Regions from separate parts of the Mesorhizobium sp. BR1-1-2 genome, predicted to be linked through region 1. Evidence: predicted binding sites of a transcription regulator. Region 1 holds the regulator's gene; the other holds the start of a gene.
The links. Region 1 encodes LexA, which represses DNA repair genes until DNA is damaged. Its sites were predicted from a motif close to TGTTCNNNNTGTGTTCNG; they were not measured.
Positions count from the first base shown of each region.

Region 2: a site for LexA is predicted at 5,590-5,607, ahead of recA (recombinase RecA). Genes of this name have one in related genera too.

Region 1 covers NZ_JAIUID010000014.1:88,397-96,238, reverse strand. Annotated here, with positions in the region: gene LB551_RS24480 (ComEC/Rec2 family competence protein) at 1-1,973, shown strand, start outside; gene lexA (transcriptional repressor LexA) at 1,967-2,707, opposite strand; gene LB551_RS24470 (TetR/AcrR family transcriptional regulator) at 3,173-3,844, shown strand; gene kynU (kynureninase) at 3,847-5,094, shown strand; gene kynA (tryptophan 2,3-dioxygenase) at 5,158-5,994, opposite strand; gene LB551_RS24455 (AMP-binding protein) at 5,991-7,616, opposite strand; gene LB551_RS24450 (alpha/beta hydrolase) at 7,784-7,842, shown strand, end outside.
Region 2 covers NZ_JAIUID010000002.1:244,081-251,922, forward strand. Annotated here, with positions in the region: gene LB551_RS04545 (NADP-dependent isocitrate dehydrogenase) at 1-525, shown strand, start outside; partial or broken gene LB551_RS04550 (glutathione S-transferase family protein) at 609-1,234, shown strand; gene alaS (alanine--tRNA ligase) at 1,462-4,128, opposite strand; gene recA (recombinase RecA) at 4,435-5,532, opposite strand; gene LB551_RS04565 (carbohydrate kinase family protein) at 5,814-6,758, shown strand; gene LB551_RS04570 (pseudouridine-5'-phosphate glycosidase) at 6,828-7,745, shown strand.

The sequences.
Region 1 (7,842 bases):
AAGTCGAGACCTGGCGGGCGGGAACGCGGATGCTGGGCTCGGAAATCTCCACGCAAATCACCGGCCGCGTCGTTTCAGTCGACCAGATGGAGACCGGTCGCATCCGGCTGACCATCGACGTGACATCGACCGCACGGCCGAAACTACGCTACGCGCCGGAGCGCGTCCGCCTTTCGGCGCGCAAGGTGCCGGCTGAGGTGACGGCCGGCTCGCTCGTGACCGGCTATGCCAAGCTGTTGCCGCCGACCGGGCCGGTGCGGCCGGACAGCTACGACTTTTCCTTCGACAGCTACTTCGCCGGCATCGGTGCCAGCGGGTTCTTTCTCGGCAATCCCAAGATCGTCTCGGCCGATGATAGGCCGCTGTGGGCCGCCCTTTCAGCCGCCATCGAGAGTGCTCGTGAAAGCATTGCCGACCATATCAGGGACAGCATCGGCGGCGCCGAGGGCGAGATCGCCGCGGCGCTGATCGTGGGCGTGCGCGCCGGGATTCCCGACGAAATCAACGAAGCGATGCGACGCACCGGCATCTACCACATCATCTCCATTTCCGGGCTGCACATGGCGCTGGTCGCCGGCACCGTCATGGGGCTGCTGCGTGGTGGCTTCGCGCTGTTCCCGAACTTTTCCTCCCGCCGGCCGGTCAAGAAATACGCGGCCGCGGCGGCACTTTTCTCGATCGCCGCCTATCTCGTCATTTCGGGCGTCGTCGTTGCCGCCGAACGCAGCTTCATCATGCTGGCGGTGATGCTGATCGCCGTCCTGTTCGATCGGGCGGCACTCACCATGCGCAATCTGGCTATTTCGGCGATCGCCGTCATCGTGGTGTCGCCGCACGAGGTGGTAGGGCCGAGCTTCCAAATGTCGTTCGCCGCCACCGCGGCCCTGGTCGGCGCCTATGCCGGCTGGTCGGATCGCAAAGCCGACAAAGCGCGGACCCCGCCGCAACGGACCTTGCCTGGCCTCCTGACGCGAAAATTGCTGCTGGCGACAGGTAGGCTGGCGATGACCTCGATCATCGCGGGAAGCGCCACGGCGCTTTTCGCCATCTGGCATTTCCAGCGCGTTTCACCACTCAGCCTGTTCGCCAATCTTGCAGTCATGCCGATCGTTTCCGTCGTGATGTTCCTTGCGGTTGCCAGCGCGCTGCTGATGCCGTTCGGGTTCGATGGACCATCGCTTTATCTGATGGGCAAGGGACTGACCGTGATGATCACCATATCGGGATGGATCTCGCAACGCTCGCCGGTCGACGCGGTCGGGTTGATTTCGCAGCAATCCGTCCTTCTGGTGGCGATCGCCCTGGTCATCGCGACGATGGCCACGACATGGCTGCGGCTGGCGGCACTTCCCTTCGCGCTCGCCGGCCTGTTGACCGTCTCGGACACGCGCACGCCGGACGTGCTGATTTCGGAGGATGCCCGCCTGGTGGCGCTGCCGATCGGCGGCGGCGAGCTCGCGATCAACCGGGCGCGTCCGAACGAATTCACCGTCGACAACTGGAAACGCGCGCTGAAATCCGAAACCATCGTCGCGCCGGAACTGTTCGACAGCGGAGACCGACAGTTCGACGTCTTCGATCCCGCGCAACTTCCGGCGGGAGCGCCTTTCTATTGCTTCACCGGCCTGTGCATGGCCCGGCATCCCTCCGGGGCGATCATCGCGCAGGTGGAGGATCGCAAGGATGCCTGGAGGGCCTGCGCCTATGCGGATCTGATCGTCATCGACGACCCGGGGGGCTACGACCCCTGCCACAATCCGCTGGTCCTCGTCATCACCAAGCGGCAGCTCGCTCGGAACGGAAGTGCCGCCGTCTTCTTCGACCAGCAATCGGCGACGGAACCGGCCCAGGTCAGCTTTGCCGTCGACAGGCCATATCGGCCCTGGCACGAACAGCGAAAATTCTCGCGCGAGGCACGGGGACTGCCGCCCTACCGCAAACCCGAAAAGCCCAACGCCGAACCCGCTCAGTAGCGCCTGATCAGTCCGACCAGCTTGCCTTGCACCTTGACCCTGTCCGGTCCGAAAATACGTGTTTCATAAGCCGGATTGGCGGCCTCGAGCGCAATCGAGGCGCCCTTGCGACGGAAGCGCTTCAGCGTCGCTTCCTCCTCGTCGACCAGGGCCACGACAATCTCGCCGGGACTTGCGGTGTCGGCGTTGCGAATGATGACCGTATCGCCGTCGAAGATGCCGGCCTCGATCATCGAATCGCCCTTGACCTCCAGCGCATAATGCTCGCCGCCCATGATCATGTCCGGCGGCACCGAGATGGAATGCGTCTGATGCTGGATAGCGTCGATCGGCACGCCGGCCGCGATACGGCCCATGACCGGGATCGAAACCGCTGAAACCGCGTCGTCGTCATTGCCGGCGGCGGGCAGGCGCGAGGGCGCCGCCGGCTTGATCTGCCTGTTAAGGCCGCCCTGTCCAAGGCTGCCCTGGATGACGCTCGGGGAGAACTTCTTTGCCGCGTTAAGACCCGGCGCGATCGAATCCGGCAGGCGCAGCACCTCCAGCGCGCGCGCCCGGTTCGGCAGGCGGCGAATGAAGCCGCGCTCCTCCAACGCCGTGATCAGCCGATGAATTCCCGACTTGGAGGCGAGGTCCAGCGCTTCCTTCATCTCGTCGAAGGACGGCGGAATGCCGCTTTCCTTCAGCCGTTCATGGATGAACATCAAGAGTTCATGTTGCTTGCGCGTGAGCATGGCGGCCCCCAAAGGCATTGCACGAAGGGTCTGGAATCAGAATCAGAAAACAAACCCAGAACAAACACTATCTGTTCCAGTTGTGTTCCGCAACCATTTAAAGTTTAATGAATTTGTTAAGGCGGCGGAAACGAAAGGCCCTCCTGCAGCCAGCATCCTGCCAGCGCCGTCCGTCGTCAATGCGCTCTCAGCCTCTTTGAAACTATTTTGGTTAATGGCCTGTGGCCCGGCCGATCTCCACTCTTGGTACAAGCCTGCAAACCGTGTGGCCGGCAGGTGCCGGCTGCCTTTTGGGGCGGATCAAAATCTCCGCAGCTCGTGAACGAAACGAAACCAAAATGCCAACTTCCTGCCGGAAAGCGGCCAGGCATCACCGAATGCGACGGGCTGCGTTCGTTCGCTCCTTGCTTCCGGTTCGCTTGACTAAACCGTATAACAATATACGGTTTTCGAAGAGGGACACCAATGACCACGCCGAAGCAGGCCGCGCGACGTGAACGGATAGAGGAGGCCGCCTATGCGGTGCTCCGGGAAACCGGCTACAGAAGCGCTTCCCTGCTTGCCATCGCCAAGCGGGCATCGGCCTCGAACGAAACCCTCTACAACTGGTACGGCAACAAGCAGGTCCTGTTTCGATCCTTGATCGAAGCGAATGCGGGAGAAGCAAGGAAGCTGCTGGAGGACGCCCTTCGCCAGGCGCGCGATCCGCTCGAAACCCTGAACTTGCTCGGGCCAGTCCTGCTGACCCTTGTGACGGGCGACAAGGCGGTGGCGCTCAATCGCGCCGCAGCCGGCGACGTCAACGATACAGGCACGCTTGGCCAGTCGATCGCGCAATTCGGCCGCAATACCATAATGCCGCTCGTTGGCGACCTGCTTCGAACCGCAAGTCGGGCCGGCCTGATCGCCTGTGACGATCCTGCCGAAGCCGCCGACATCTACGTCCGGCTTTTGATCGGCGATCTCCAGGTTCGCCGGATCGTCGGAGTGCTCGAGGAATTGCCTCGGCCGGAAATCGAGCAAAGATCGAACCGGGCGTTCACCCTGTTCTTGCGCCTCTATGCGGCCAGCCCTTGCCCCGGCGGCAAAACGGCCGGCCCCTTTCCGGGGCGCTCTTCTCACCGAGGAACATCGTGACCATGAGCAAAATTCCCGATCTCGCAGCGATCGAGGCAATGGACACCGCGGATCCGCTGCGTGCCATGCGTGACCGCTTCACCTTGCCTCAAGGGGTGATCTATCTCGACGGCAATTCGCTGGGCGCCGCTTCGCCCGCCGTGTTCGGGGAGCTGCAGCAGGCCGCCACGCAGGAGTGGGCGCAGGATCTGATCCGCGCCTGGAACACCGCCGGCTGGTTCGACATGCCGGTCGAACTCGGCGACCAGCTCGGGCGCCTGATCGGGGCCGCCGCCGGCCAGACGGTGGTCTGCGATACCACCTCGATCAACATCTACAAGGTGCTGCATGCGGCACTCGGGATGCGGCCGGACAGGTCGGTCATCGTCGCCGAGGGGGACAGCTTTCCGACCGATCTCTATATGGCCGAAGGCGTTGCCTCGACGCGGCCGGGCACGATGCTGCGGCTCGAGGGCGTCGATGCGCCGACCATAGAAGAACTGATCGACGAGCAGGTCGCGGTCATCCTGGTCAACCACGTCAACTACAAATCCGGGCAGCTGCGCGACATGGCCGCGCTTACGCGCAGGGCGCATGATGCCGGCGCGCTGATCGTCTGGGATCTCTGCCATACCGCCGGCGCCCTGCCGGTCGAGCTCGACCGTTCGAACGCAGATTTCGCCGTCGGCTGCACCTACAAATATCTCAATGGCGGCCCGGGTGCCCCGGCCTTCATCTACGCGGCCGAGCGCCACCATGGCGATGTCCGCCAGCCGCTCAGCGGCTGGTGGGGCCATGCGCGGCCTTTCGCCTTCGAACAGGGTTTTGCTGCCGGCACAGGCATCCGCCGGTTTCTCTGCGGCACGCAGCCTGTGCTGTCGATGCGCGCGCTCAAAGGGGCGCTCGATGTCTGGAACGACATCGACATGGCAGAGGTGCGCAGGAAGAGCATCGCCTTGACCGATCTGTTCATCCGGCTCGTCGAGGCAAAATGCGGCGTCTACGGCCTCGAACTCGAAAGCCCGCGCGACGGCAATGAGCGCGGCAGCCAGGTGTCGTTCCTCCACCCGCATGGCTATCAGGTGATGCGGGCCCTGATCGAGCGCGGCGTGATCGGCGATTTCCGCGCGCCATCCACGATTCGCTTCGGCTTCACGCCGCTTTATGTCGGCTATGTCGATGTCTGGCAGGCGGTCGAGGTGCTGGAAGACATTTTGCGCACGGACGCCTGGCAGGAGGCGCGTTTCGCCGTCAAGGCGGCGGTGACTTAAGAGCCTGTCGCTCAGAAAAGCGCAGCGGTTTCGAGATAACGACATGCACTCGGCAAAGCTACGTCAGAGCCGGGTGCGGACCTTCCACAGCTCCGGGAACAACTCGACCTCCAGCATCTTCTTCAGATAGGACGCGCCCGATGTGCCGCCGGTGCCGCGCTTCATGCCGATGATGCGCTCGACCGTGGTGACGTGGTTGAAGCGCCAGCGGCGGAAATAATCCTCGAAGTCGACCAGCTTCTCGGCGAGTTCGTAGAACATCCAGTAGCGCTGCGGGTCGCGGTAAATGGTCTGCCAGGCGACCAGGACCTCTTCGTTTTCGGTCCGCGTTTCGCGCCAGTCCGTGCGCCTTGCGTCGACGCCGATGTCGAAGCCGTTGCGGGCGAGCAGCAGCAGCGCCTCGTCGTAGAGCGACGGCTGCGCCAGGATCGCCTCCAGTTTCTCGCTGAGGTCCGGCCGATGCTTGTGCGGCCCGAGCATTGCGAGGTTGCGGTTGCCGGCCATGAATTCGATGGCGCGGTATTGCCAGGACTGGAAGCCCGAGGACTGGCCGAGCGCATCGCGGAATTCGGTGTATTCGCTGGGCGTCATCGTGCGCAGCACGTCCCAGGCATTGTTGAGCTGCTCGAAGATGCGCGCGACGCGCGAAAGCATCTTGAAGCTCGGTTCGAGACGGTCGGCGCGGATGGAGCGGATTGCGGCGCCGATTTCGTGCAGCGCGAGCTTCATCCAGAGTTCCGATGTCTGGTGCTGGATGATGAACAGCATCTCGTCATGGGCTGACGAAAGCGGCTGCTGCGCCTCGAGCACCTTTTCCAGATGCAGATAGTCGCCGTAGGACATGCGCTCCTTGAACGACATTTCCGCGCCCTCGGTGGAAGGGTCGTAGGGCTTGCTCAATTGATCTTCTCCGCGCGCAGCCGGAAGCGCTGGATCTTGCCGGTTTGCGTCTTGGGCAAAGCGGCGATGAATTTTACCGAGCGCGGGTATTTGTAGGGCGCGATCGTCGCCTTGACATGGTCCTGCAGGCGCTTCACGGTCATTGCGTCCGGCGCCACGCCTTGCACCAGCACCACATGCGCCTCGACGATCTGGCCGCGCTCTGCATCCTCGGCGCCGACCACCGCGCATTCGGCGACATCGGCATGCGCCAGCAGCGCCGCTTCGACCTCGGGGCCGGCGATGTTGTAGCCGGCACTGACGATCATGTCGTCGGAGCGCGCGGCGAAGTGGAAGAAACCGTCCTCGTCCTGCCAGAACGTGTCGCCGGTGAGGTTCCACCCGTCGCGGACATAGTCGCTCTGCCTGGCATCGGCCATGTAGCGGCAGCCGGTCGGTCCCCGCACCGCGAGCCTGCCCGCGGTGCCGCGCGGCACTTCACGCATTTCGTCGTCGACGATGCGCGCCTGATAGCCGCCAACGGCCTTGCCGGTGGAAGCGGGCTTCATGTCGTCGAAACGGTTGGAGATGAAAATATGGAGCATTTCCGTGGCGCCGATGCCGTCGAGGATCGGCTTGCCGGTCTTCTCAGTCCATTCCTCGAAGACCGGCGCGGGCAAGGTCTCGCCGGCTGAAACGGCGACCCGCAGCGACGATAAATCGGCCCCTTCGTCCATGGCCTTGAGCATTGCGCGATAGGCGGTGGGCGCGGTGAAGGAGATTGTCGCTTTGTAGCTTTCGATGATTTGGACCATGTTGGGCGGTGTGGCCTGTTCCAGCAGCGTCGCCGCGGCGCCGAAACGCAGCGGGAAGATGGCGAGCCCGCCAAGGCCGAAGGTGAAGGCCAGCGGCGGCGAGCCAACGAAGATGTCGTCCGGCGTCACCTGCAGGATCTCGCGGGCGTAGGCGTCGGCGATGATCAGGAGGTCGCGGTGAAAATGCATCGTCGCCTTCGGCACGCCCGTCGTGCCCGAGGTGAAGCCGAGCAGGGCGACGTCGTCGCGCCCGGTCTGCACCGCGGCAAATGTCACGGGTTTGTCGAGGGCTGCACGATCGAGTTCGGCATCGTGGTTGGCAGTACCGTCGAAACCGATGACCTGCTTGAGGAACGCGCTGTCCTTGGCGCAGGCGGTCATCTCGTCCATCAGCCTGGTGTCGCATAGCGCTGTCGAGATTTCGGCCTTGTCGACGATCTTGGCGAGTTCGCCGGCGCGCAGCATCGGCATGGTGTTGACCACGACGGCGCCGACCTTGGTGGCGGCCAGCCAGCAAGCCACCATTGCGGGGTTGTTGGCCGAGCGGATCAGCACCCGGTTGCCTGGCTTGACGCCGTAATTCTCGACCAGCGCATGCGCCAGCCTGTTCGTCCAGTCGGACAATTCCTTGTAGGTGCGGCGGCGGCCATTGCCGATCAGCGCGGTGTGGTCGCCGAGGCCTTTCTCGACCAACCTGTCGGTCAGTTCGACGCCGGCATTGAGCCGCTCGGGATAGTCGAAGCCGTCGAGCAGGAAGTCCGGCCACTGGTCGGGCGGCGGCAGGTTATCGCGCGTGAAGGTATCGATATGCGCTGATGGCCCAAGCATTTTCGGCTGCCCCTGTCTGCCTCACGCCCATCGCTGAACAGGGCACAGGATCGCACCAGTCGAAATTTGTTTCAAGCCTAAAATGTTTTGCTCCGGGAGCATTGACGTTGCCGCTGTCGATGGCCATTGCTAGCGGCTGAAACAATCCCGTCCGGGGGAGGGTGCCGATGCTCGAACATCGCATTGCCGATTGGGACAATGCCTACGCCAACGGCGCCAACATCGC
Region 2 (7,842 bases), on a different contig from region 1:
GAGGCAGAATTCGAGGCCGAGTTCAAGTCGAAGAAGCTGTGGTACGAGCACCGCCTGATCGACGACATGGTGGCCTCCAGCCTGAAGTGGTCGGGCGGCTACGTCTGGGCCTGCAAGAATTATGACGGCGACGTGCAGTCCGACACGGTGGCGCAGGGGTTCGGCTCGCTCGGCCTGATGACCTCGGTGCTGATGACGCCGGACGGCAAAACGGTGGAAGCGGAAGCCGCGCACGGCACCGTCACCCGCCACTATCGCCAGCACCAGAAGGGCGAGGAAACCTCGACCAATTCGATCGCCTCGATCTTCGCCTGGACGCGCGGTCTCGCCCACCGCGCCAAGCTCGATGACAATGCCGAACTGAAGCGCTTCGCCGAGACGCTGGAGAAGGTCTGCATCCAGACGGTCGAGAGCGGCTACATGACCAAGGACCTGTCGCTGCTGATCGGCCCCGACCAGCCTTGGCTCTCGACCACCGGCTTCCTCGACAAGATCGACGAGAACTTGCAGAAGGCGATGGCGTAGGCACCCGCGGGTTCGACATGCCGAAGGCTCCGGAAGGAGCCTTCGGCTTTTGGGCCAACGAAAACGAGCAAAGGGCTGGCAGCATGGCCAAACCGGTCCTCTACGGCGCTGACTACAGTGTTTACGTGCGCATAGCGCGCATGGCGCTGGAGGAGAAGGGCGTCGACTACGAGCTTGTGCCGGTCGATGTCTTCGCCGCCGAGGGCATCCCCGGCTGGTATTTCGAGCACCACCCATTCGGCCGCATCCCGGCCTTCGAGCACGACGGTTTTCGCCTGTTCGAGGCCAGCGCGATTGCGCGCTATATCGATGAGGCGTTCGACGGGCCACCCTTGCAGCCGAAGGATCCGCGCGGCCGCGCGCGGATGAACCAGATCATCGGCATGCTCGACGCCTATGGCTATCGGGCCATGGTCTGGGATGTCGCCGTGGAGCGGCTGGAGAAGACCGAGCCGGATGAGAGGCTGATCGCCGATGGCCTGAGCCAGGCGGAAACGATCCTCAGGGTGCTCACCTCACTCAAGGTTCCCGGACCGTGGCTGCTCGGCGACCGGGTGACGCTCGCCGACCTGCATGCGGCGCCGATCATTGCCTATTTCGTCAAGGTCAGCGAGGGGCGGGATCTGCTGGCTCGGTTTGCGGATATCCGGGACTGGCATGCTCGGTGGTCGAGCGCCCGAGCTTTGCACGCACCGAAAAGCTGGGCTAGTCGAGCGAAACTTGCTCGGCGTTAGCGCCGCCCCTCATTGCCCTGCCGGGCATTTCTCCCCGTAAAACGGGGAGAAAGAAGCTGGCCGCGACCTCCGCGGCCATTCTTCAACGACGATAATTGGCGAAATCACGCCCGAGAGCGTCCTTCTCCCGTTTACGGGGGAGAAGATGGCGGCAGCCAGATGAGGGGCGGCGCTGCCCTGAACATCTGATGATTCCGGCAGTTCACGCGGCCTCCAGCGCCGCCCTCACCGCAGCAATTGCGTCATCGGCCTTCGAGGCATCGGGGCCACCCGCCTGGGCCATGTCGGGCCTGCCGCCGCCGCCCTGCCCGCCGAGTGCTGCGGAGGCCACGCGCACCAGGTCGACGGCGCTGAAGCGGCCGACGAGATCGTCGGTGACGGCGACCACGACGCTCGCCTTGTTGTCCTCAGCCGTGCCGACGAAGACGACGACGCCTGAACCGAGCGAGCTTTTGCCGGCGTCAGCCAACGGCTTCAGATCCTTCGGCGAGACACCGGAAACCGACTTGCCGAGGAAGCCGACCCCCGCGACGGTCTCGTTCGCGGCCGGCGCGTCAGCGGGCGACCCGCCGCCCAGCGCCAGCTTCTTGCGCGCTTCGGTGAGCTCCTTCTCGAGCTTCTTGCGCTCTTCGAGCAGGGCTTCAACACGCGCCGGCACGTCGGCCGGCGAGATTTTCAGCGTTGCCGCGGCCGCCTTCAGCCGCCGGTCCTGTTCATCGAGATGCTTGCGCGCGGCCTCACCGGTCAGCGCCTCGATGCGGCGCACGCCTGCGGCGACGGCGCTGTCGGACACGACGCGCACCAGGCCGATGTCACCGGTTGCCCTGACATGCGTGCCGCCGCAGAGCTCGACCGAATAGGGGCGGTTGGCCTTGGCGCCGTGCAGGCCCGTGCCCATCGACACGACGCGCACCTCATCGCCGTATTTCTCGCCGAACAGCGCCATGGCACCTTCGGCGATGGCATCGTCGACCGACATCAGGCGCGTGGTCACCGGGCTGTTCTGCACCACGATCTCATTGGCCATGCGCTCGACTTCCTCGAGTTCCGAGGGCGAGATGGGCTTGTTGTGCGAGATGTCGAAGCGCAGGCGCTCGGGCGCGACCAGCGAGCCCTTCTGCGCGACATGGGTGCCCAGCACCTCGCGCAGCGCCTCATGGATCAGATGCGTCGCGGAATGGTTGGCGCGCAGCCTGGAGCGCCTCGCATGGTCGACCTTCAGCTCGACGGCGGCACCCGTCCTGGCAGTGCCGCTGATCACCTTTCCGAGATGCACGAACAGCCCGTCGGCCTTCTTCTGCGTATCGGAAATCTCGATCGAGAAGCCTTCGCCTGAAATGGTTCCCGTGTCGCCAATCTGACCGCCGGATTCGGCATAGAACGGCGTCTGGTTGACGACCACGGCAACCGCTTCGCCCTTGCCGGCGCTGTCGACAGCCTTGCCGTCGCGGACAAGCGCCTGGATGATGCCTTCCGCAGCTTCAGTCTCGTAGCCGAGGAATTCGGTGGCACCGGCTTTTTCGCGCACCGGGAACCAGACCGCTTCGGTCGCCGCCTCGCCGGAGCCCGCCCAATGCTTACGCGCCTCCGCCTTCTGCTGCTCCATCGCATTGGTGAAGCCGGCAAGATCGACCGAGATGTTGCGCTGGCGCAGCGCATCCTGCGTCAGGTCGAGCGGGAAGCCATAGGTGTCGTAAAGCTTGAAGGCCGTCTCACCATCCAGCATGTCGCCGGCGCCGAGCTTTTCCGTCGCCTCCGACAGCAGACCGAGACCGCGTACCAGTGTCTTGCGAAACCTGGTCTCCTCAAGCTTCAGCGTCTCGGTGATCAGCTGTTCGCCGCGCACAAGTTCCGGATAGGCCTGGCCCATCTCGCGAACCAGCGCCGGCACCAGCTTCCAGACCAGGGGTTCGTTCGCACCGAGCAGCTGCGCATGGCGCATGGCGCGACGCATGATGCGGCGCAGCACGTAGCCGCGCCCCTCATTGGACGGCAGCACGCCGTCAGCGACCAGGAAGGAGGACGAGCGCAGGTGATCGGCTATGACGCGATAGGACGCGACGGTCTCGGCGTCGGGACCGCGGCCGAGCGCTGACGACGCGGCATCGATCAGATGGCGGAACAGGTCGGTCTCAAAGACGCTTTCAACGCCTTGCAGGATGGAGGCCATGCGCTCCAGGCCCATGCCGGTGTCTATCGACGGGCGCGGCAGGTCGATGCGCTCGTCCTTCGTCACCTGCTCATATTGCATGAACACCAGGTTCCAGAATTCCAGGAACCGGTCGCCATCCTCCTCCGGGCTGCCGGGAGGACCGCCCCAGATGTGCTCGCCGCGATCGATGAAGATTTCCGAGCACGGCCCGCATGGGCCGGTGTCGCCCATCGCCCAGAAATTGTCCGAGGTCGGGACGCGGATGATACGATCGTCGGAAAAACCGGCGATCTTCTTCCAGAGACCAGCCGCCTCGTCGTCGGTGTGATAGACGGTGACGAGCAGCTTGTCCTTCTTCAGCCCGAATTCCCGGGTGATGAGGTTCCAGGCCAACTCGATGGCGCGCGCCTTGAAATAGTCGCCGAAGGAGAAATTGCCGAGCATCTCGAAGAAGGTCAGGTGGCGCGCGGTGTAGCCGACATTGTCGAGGTCGTTGTGCTTGCCGCCGGCGCGAACGCTTTTCTGGGCGGTCGTGGCACGCGAATAGGGCCGCTTCTCCAGGCCGGTGAAGACGTTCTTGAACTGCACCATGCCGGCATTGGTGAACATCAGAGTCGGATCGTTGCGCGGCACAAGTGGGCTCGACGCCACGACCTCGTGACCCTCCTTGCGGAAATAGTCGAGAAATGTCGACCGGATCTCGTTCACGCCACTCATGAATGCTGCCTTTTCGAGAGAGCCGCCGGCCGGACCGGCGGAAAATGGGCTCTGCGCTTTAGAAGATGGAGCTGGCCTTTTAGCCGCCGCTTGGCACCCTGTCCAGAAACACGCAAGCTGGTCAATTCGCGGTTCACCAGCCGCTCAAAACGCAAACCGCCGGCACGGGGCCGGCGGTTCGAAACGCAATACTACAGAACTCGATTACATAAGCTCAAGTTGATGAACCTGGATTATGGCCGAACTCGGGCCGTAAACCGAATGCTAGATCGCGCCGGCGAACGCTTGGATTACGCCGGCGAACGCCTACATCGCGCCGGCTTCATCCTCGAACCCATCGTCACCACCTTCGGAGCCGCCATTCTCGAGGAATTTTTCGGCGATCAGTCCGGCGTTCTGCCTGAGCGCAAGTTCGATCTCGCGCGCCGTATCGGGATTGTCGCGCAGGAACAGCTTCGCGTTCTCGCGGCCCTGGCCGAGACGCTGCGAATTGTAGGAGAACCAGGCGCCCGACTTCTCGACCACGCCGGCCTTCACCCCGAGATCGACCAGTTCGCCGGTCTTCGACACGCCTTCGCCGTACATGATGTCGAACTCGACCACCTTGAAGGGCGGCGCCAGCTTGTTCTTGACCACCTTGACGCGCGTCTGGTTGCCGACGACCTCGTCGCGGTCCTTGACCGAGCCGATGCGGCGGATATCGAGACGCACCGAGGCGTAGAATTTGAGCGCATTGCCGCCGGTGGTGGTTTCGGGCGAACCGAACATGACGCCGATCTTCATGCGGATCTGGTTGATGAAGATGACCATGGTGTTGGAGCGCGAGATCGAGGCGGTCAGCTTGCGCAGCGCCTGGCTCATCAGGCGGGCCTGCAGGCCGGGCAGCGAATCGCCCATCTCGCCCTCGATTTCGGCGCGTGGCGTCAGTGCCGCGACCGAATCGACCACCAGCACATCGATGGCGCCGGAGCGCACCAGCGTATCGCAGATTTCAAGCGCCTGCTCGCCGGTGTCAGGCTGCGAGATCAGGAGGTTTTCGAGATCGACGCCGAGCTTGCGGGCATAGACCGGATCGAGCGCGTGCTCGGCATCGACGAAGGCGCAGATGCCGCCCTTCTTCTGGGCTTCCGCCACCGTGTGCAGCGCCAGCGTCGTCTTGCCCGAGCTTTCCGGCCCGTAGATCTCGATGATGCGGCCGCGCGGCAAGCCGCCGACGCCAAGCGCGATGTCGAGACCGAGCGAGCCGGTCGGCACGGTTTCGATCTCGACAACCTGCTCGTTCGCGCCGAGCCGCATGATCGAGCCCTTGCCGAAAGCTCGCTCGATTTGCGACAGCGCCGCATCCAGAGCCTTTGATTTGTCCACTGCCTTATCCTCTACAAGCCGCAAGCTGTTCTGAGCCATGATACATCACCCCGTAGTCGTCAATGAAGGCCGGACAATCCGTAATCCTTGGTTATTTGTACCTTTTTTGTTCTCATTTGGCAAGGGGGATCAAGCATTTGAAAAATAAGCAACATCCTGATTTGTTCTTTTTTTGTCTCAGGATTCGGCTCCAGCATGGCCGAACATTAGGCCAGGCTGGTTCGCCGTGCCGGCCTCACGAATCGCCGGCCGTTGCCTGCGAAGCTCCGTCGCACGGCATGGCGCTTGTGCGTGAGCGCCAACAAAGGTCATATCGGCGCATGGTAAGATCTCCAAGACTCCTGGCGGTGGGCGGTGCCCATATCGACAGGCGCGGCCAGGTATCCGGCGCTTATGTGCCGGCCGCCTCCAACCCGGGCACGATGCGCGAGGATGTCGGCGGCGGCGCCTTCAACGCGTTACGCAGCGCGGTACGGCGAGGCGTCTCGGGCTCGCTGCTGTCGGTGCGCGGCGGCGATGCCGCCGCCGACACGGTTTCGCGCGCCATCGCCGAAGCAGGCATTGCGGACTTGTCCGCGGTGTTCCTCGACCGCACGACGCCGAGCTATACGGCGCTGATCGACCGTGAGGGCGAATTGCTCGTCGGCTTTGCCGACATGGCGCTCTATGAGCTGGCGTTTACCAAGCAGATCCGCCGCTCCAGGGTGCGGGAAGAGATCGCCGCCGCCGATGCCGTCCTGTGCGACGCCAATCTGTCGTCGGCGGCTCTGGAGCGGCTGGTATCGCTTGCCGCCGGCAAGCCCGTCTTCGCCATTGCCATTTCACCGGCCAAGGTCGTGCGCTTGAAACCGGTGCTCGGCGGCCTGGCCGTCGCCTTCATGAACAGGCGCGAAGCGGTGGCGCTTGCCGGGCTTGACGATGCCGCCTCCCAGAAGGTTATCGTCGACGGGCTGAGAAGCGCCGGTCTCGACAGCGCGGTGGTCACGGCGGGCGGCGGCCCGGTGCTCGGTTTCGACCGCGACGGCAGCTTTGCCGTCGTCCCGCCCCCTCCAAGAAAAATCGTGGACGTCACCGGCGCCGGCGATGCGCTTGCCGGCGCGACGGTCGCCGCCTTGCTGCGCGGCATGCCCTTGCGTGCGGCGCTGCGCGAGGGCGTCGCCGCCGCGACGCTGGCTATTGAAAGCGCTGGCGCCGTTCCCGATTTCACCACGGCGACCTTCGCGCAAGCGCTGGCTCTTGTGCCCGATGAGCAGGAGATGGCATGAGACCGGCAAATTCATAGTGCCGGAGTGCGCATCCGAAAGGATGCGCCGCACTCCGGATTGGAGATCCAGATGAACCCAGAGACCGCCCGCCCCTTCATCGATGTCCACGCGCCGGTGGCGCAAGCCTTGGCCGCCGGGAAGCCCGTGGTGGCGCTGGAAAGCACGATCATCACGCATGGCATGCCCTACCCCGACAATGGCGCCATGGCGGCGGACGTGGAAAAGATCATTGGGGATGGCGGCGCGGTGCCGGCGACGATCGCCGTGGTCGCGGGCCGCATCAAGATCGGCCTCTCCGACGGAGAACGCGAATCGCTCGCCATGACCGGCGATGCCATGAAGCTCTCTCGCGCCGATCTCGGCTTCGCCGTCGCGCAAGGGCGCACCGGCGGCACCACGGTTGCCGCCACCATGATCGCCGCGCACATGGTCGGCATAAAGGTGTTCGCCACCGGCGGCATTGGCGGCGTGCACAAGGGCGCCGAAAAAAGCTTCGATATTTCCGCCGATCTCGATGAGCTCGCGCGCACGCCCGTCATCGTCGTCTCGGCCGGGGCCAAGGCCATCCTCGACATCGAAAAGACGCTGGAGGTACTGGAGACCCGCGGCGTGCCGGTGATCGGCCATGGCTGCGAGACCATGCCGGCCTTCTGGTCCAGGCAGTCGCCATTCCGCGCGCCGCTGACCTTGCACGCGCCGGAAGACATCGCGCATTTCTACAAGACGCGACAGGCGCTGGGCCTGAGCGGCGGCATGCTGATCGCCAACCCGGTGCCGGAGGATCAGGAAATCCCGGCCGGCGAGATGGCCGGCTATATCGAGGCCGCACAGAAGGCTGCCGAGGCGCTCAACGTCACCGGCAAGGCGGTAACGCCGTTCCTGCTGTCCAAAATCCTGGAACTGACCGGCGGCCGGAGCCTGAAGACCAACATCGCGCTGGTCGAGAACAATGCGCGGCTGGCGGCAAGGATAGCGAAGGCGCTGTAGGGGACAGATCTGCTGCGCAGATCTATCAATACCTGCGGGCCAGCGCCCCCCTCTGTCCTGCCGGACATCTCCCCCACAAGGGACCCACAAGGGGGGA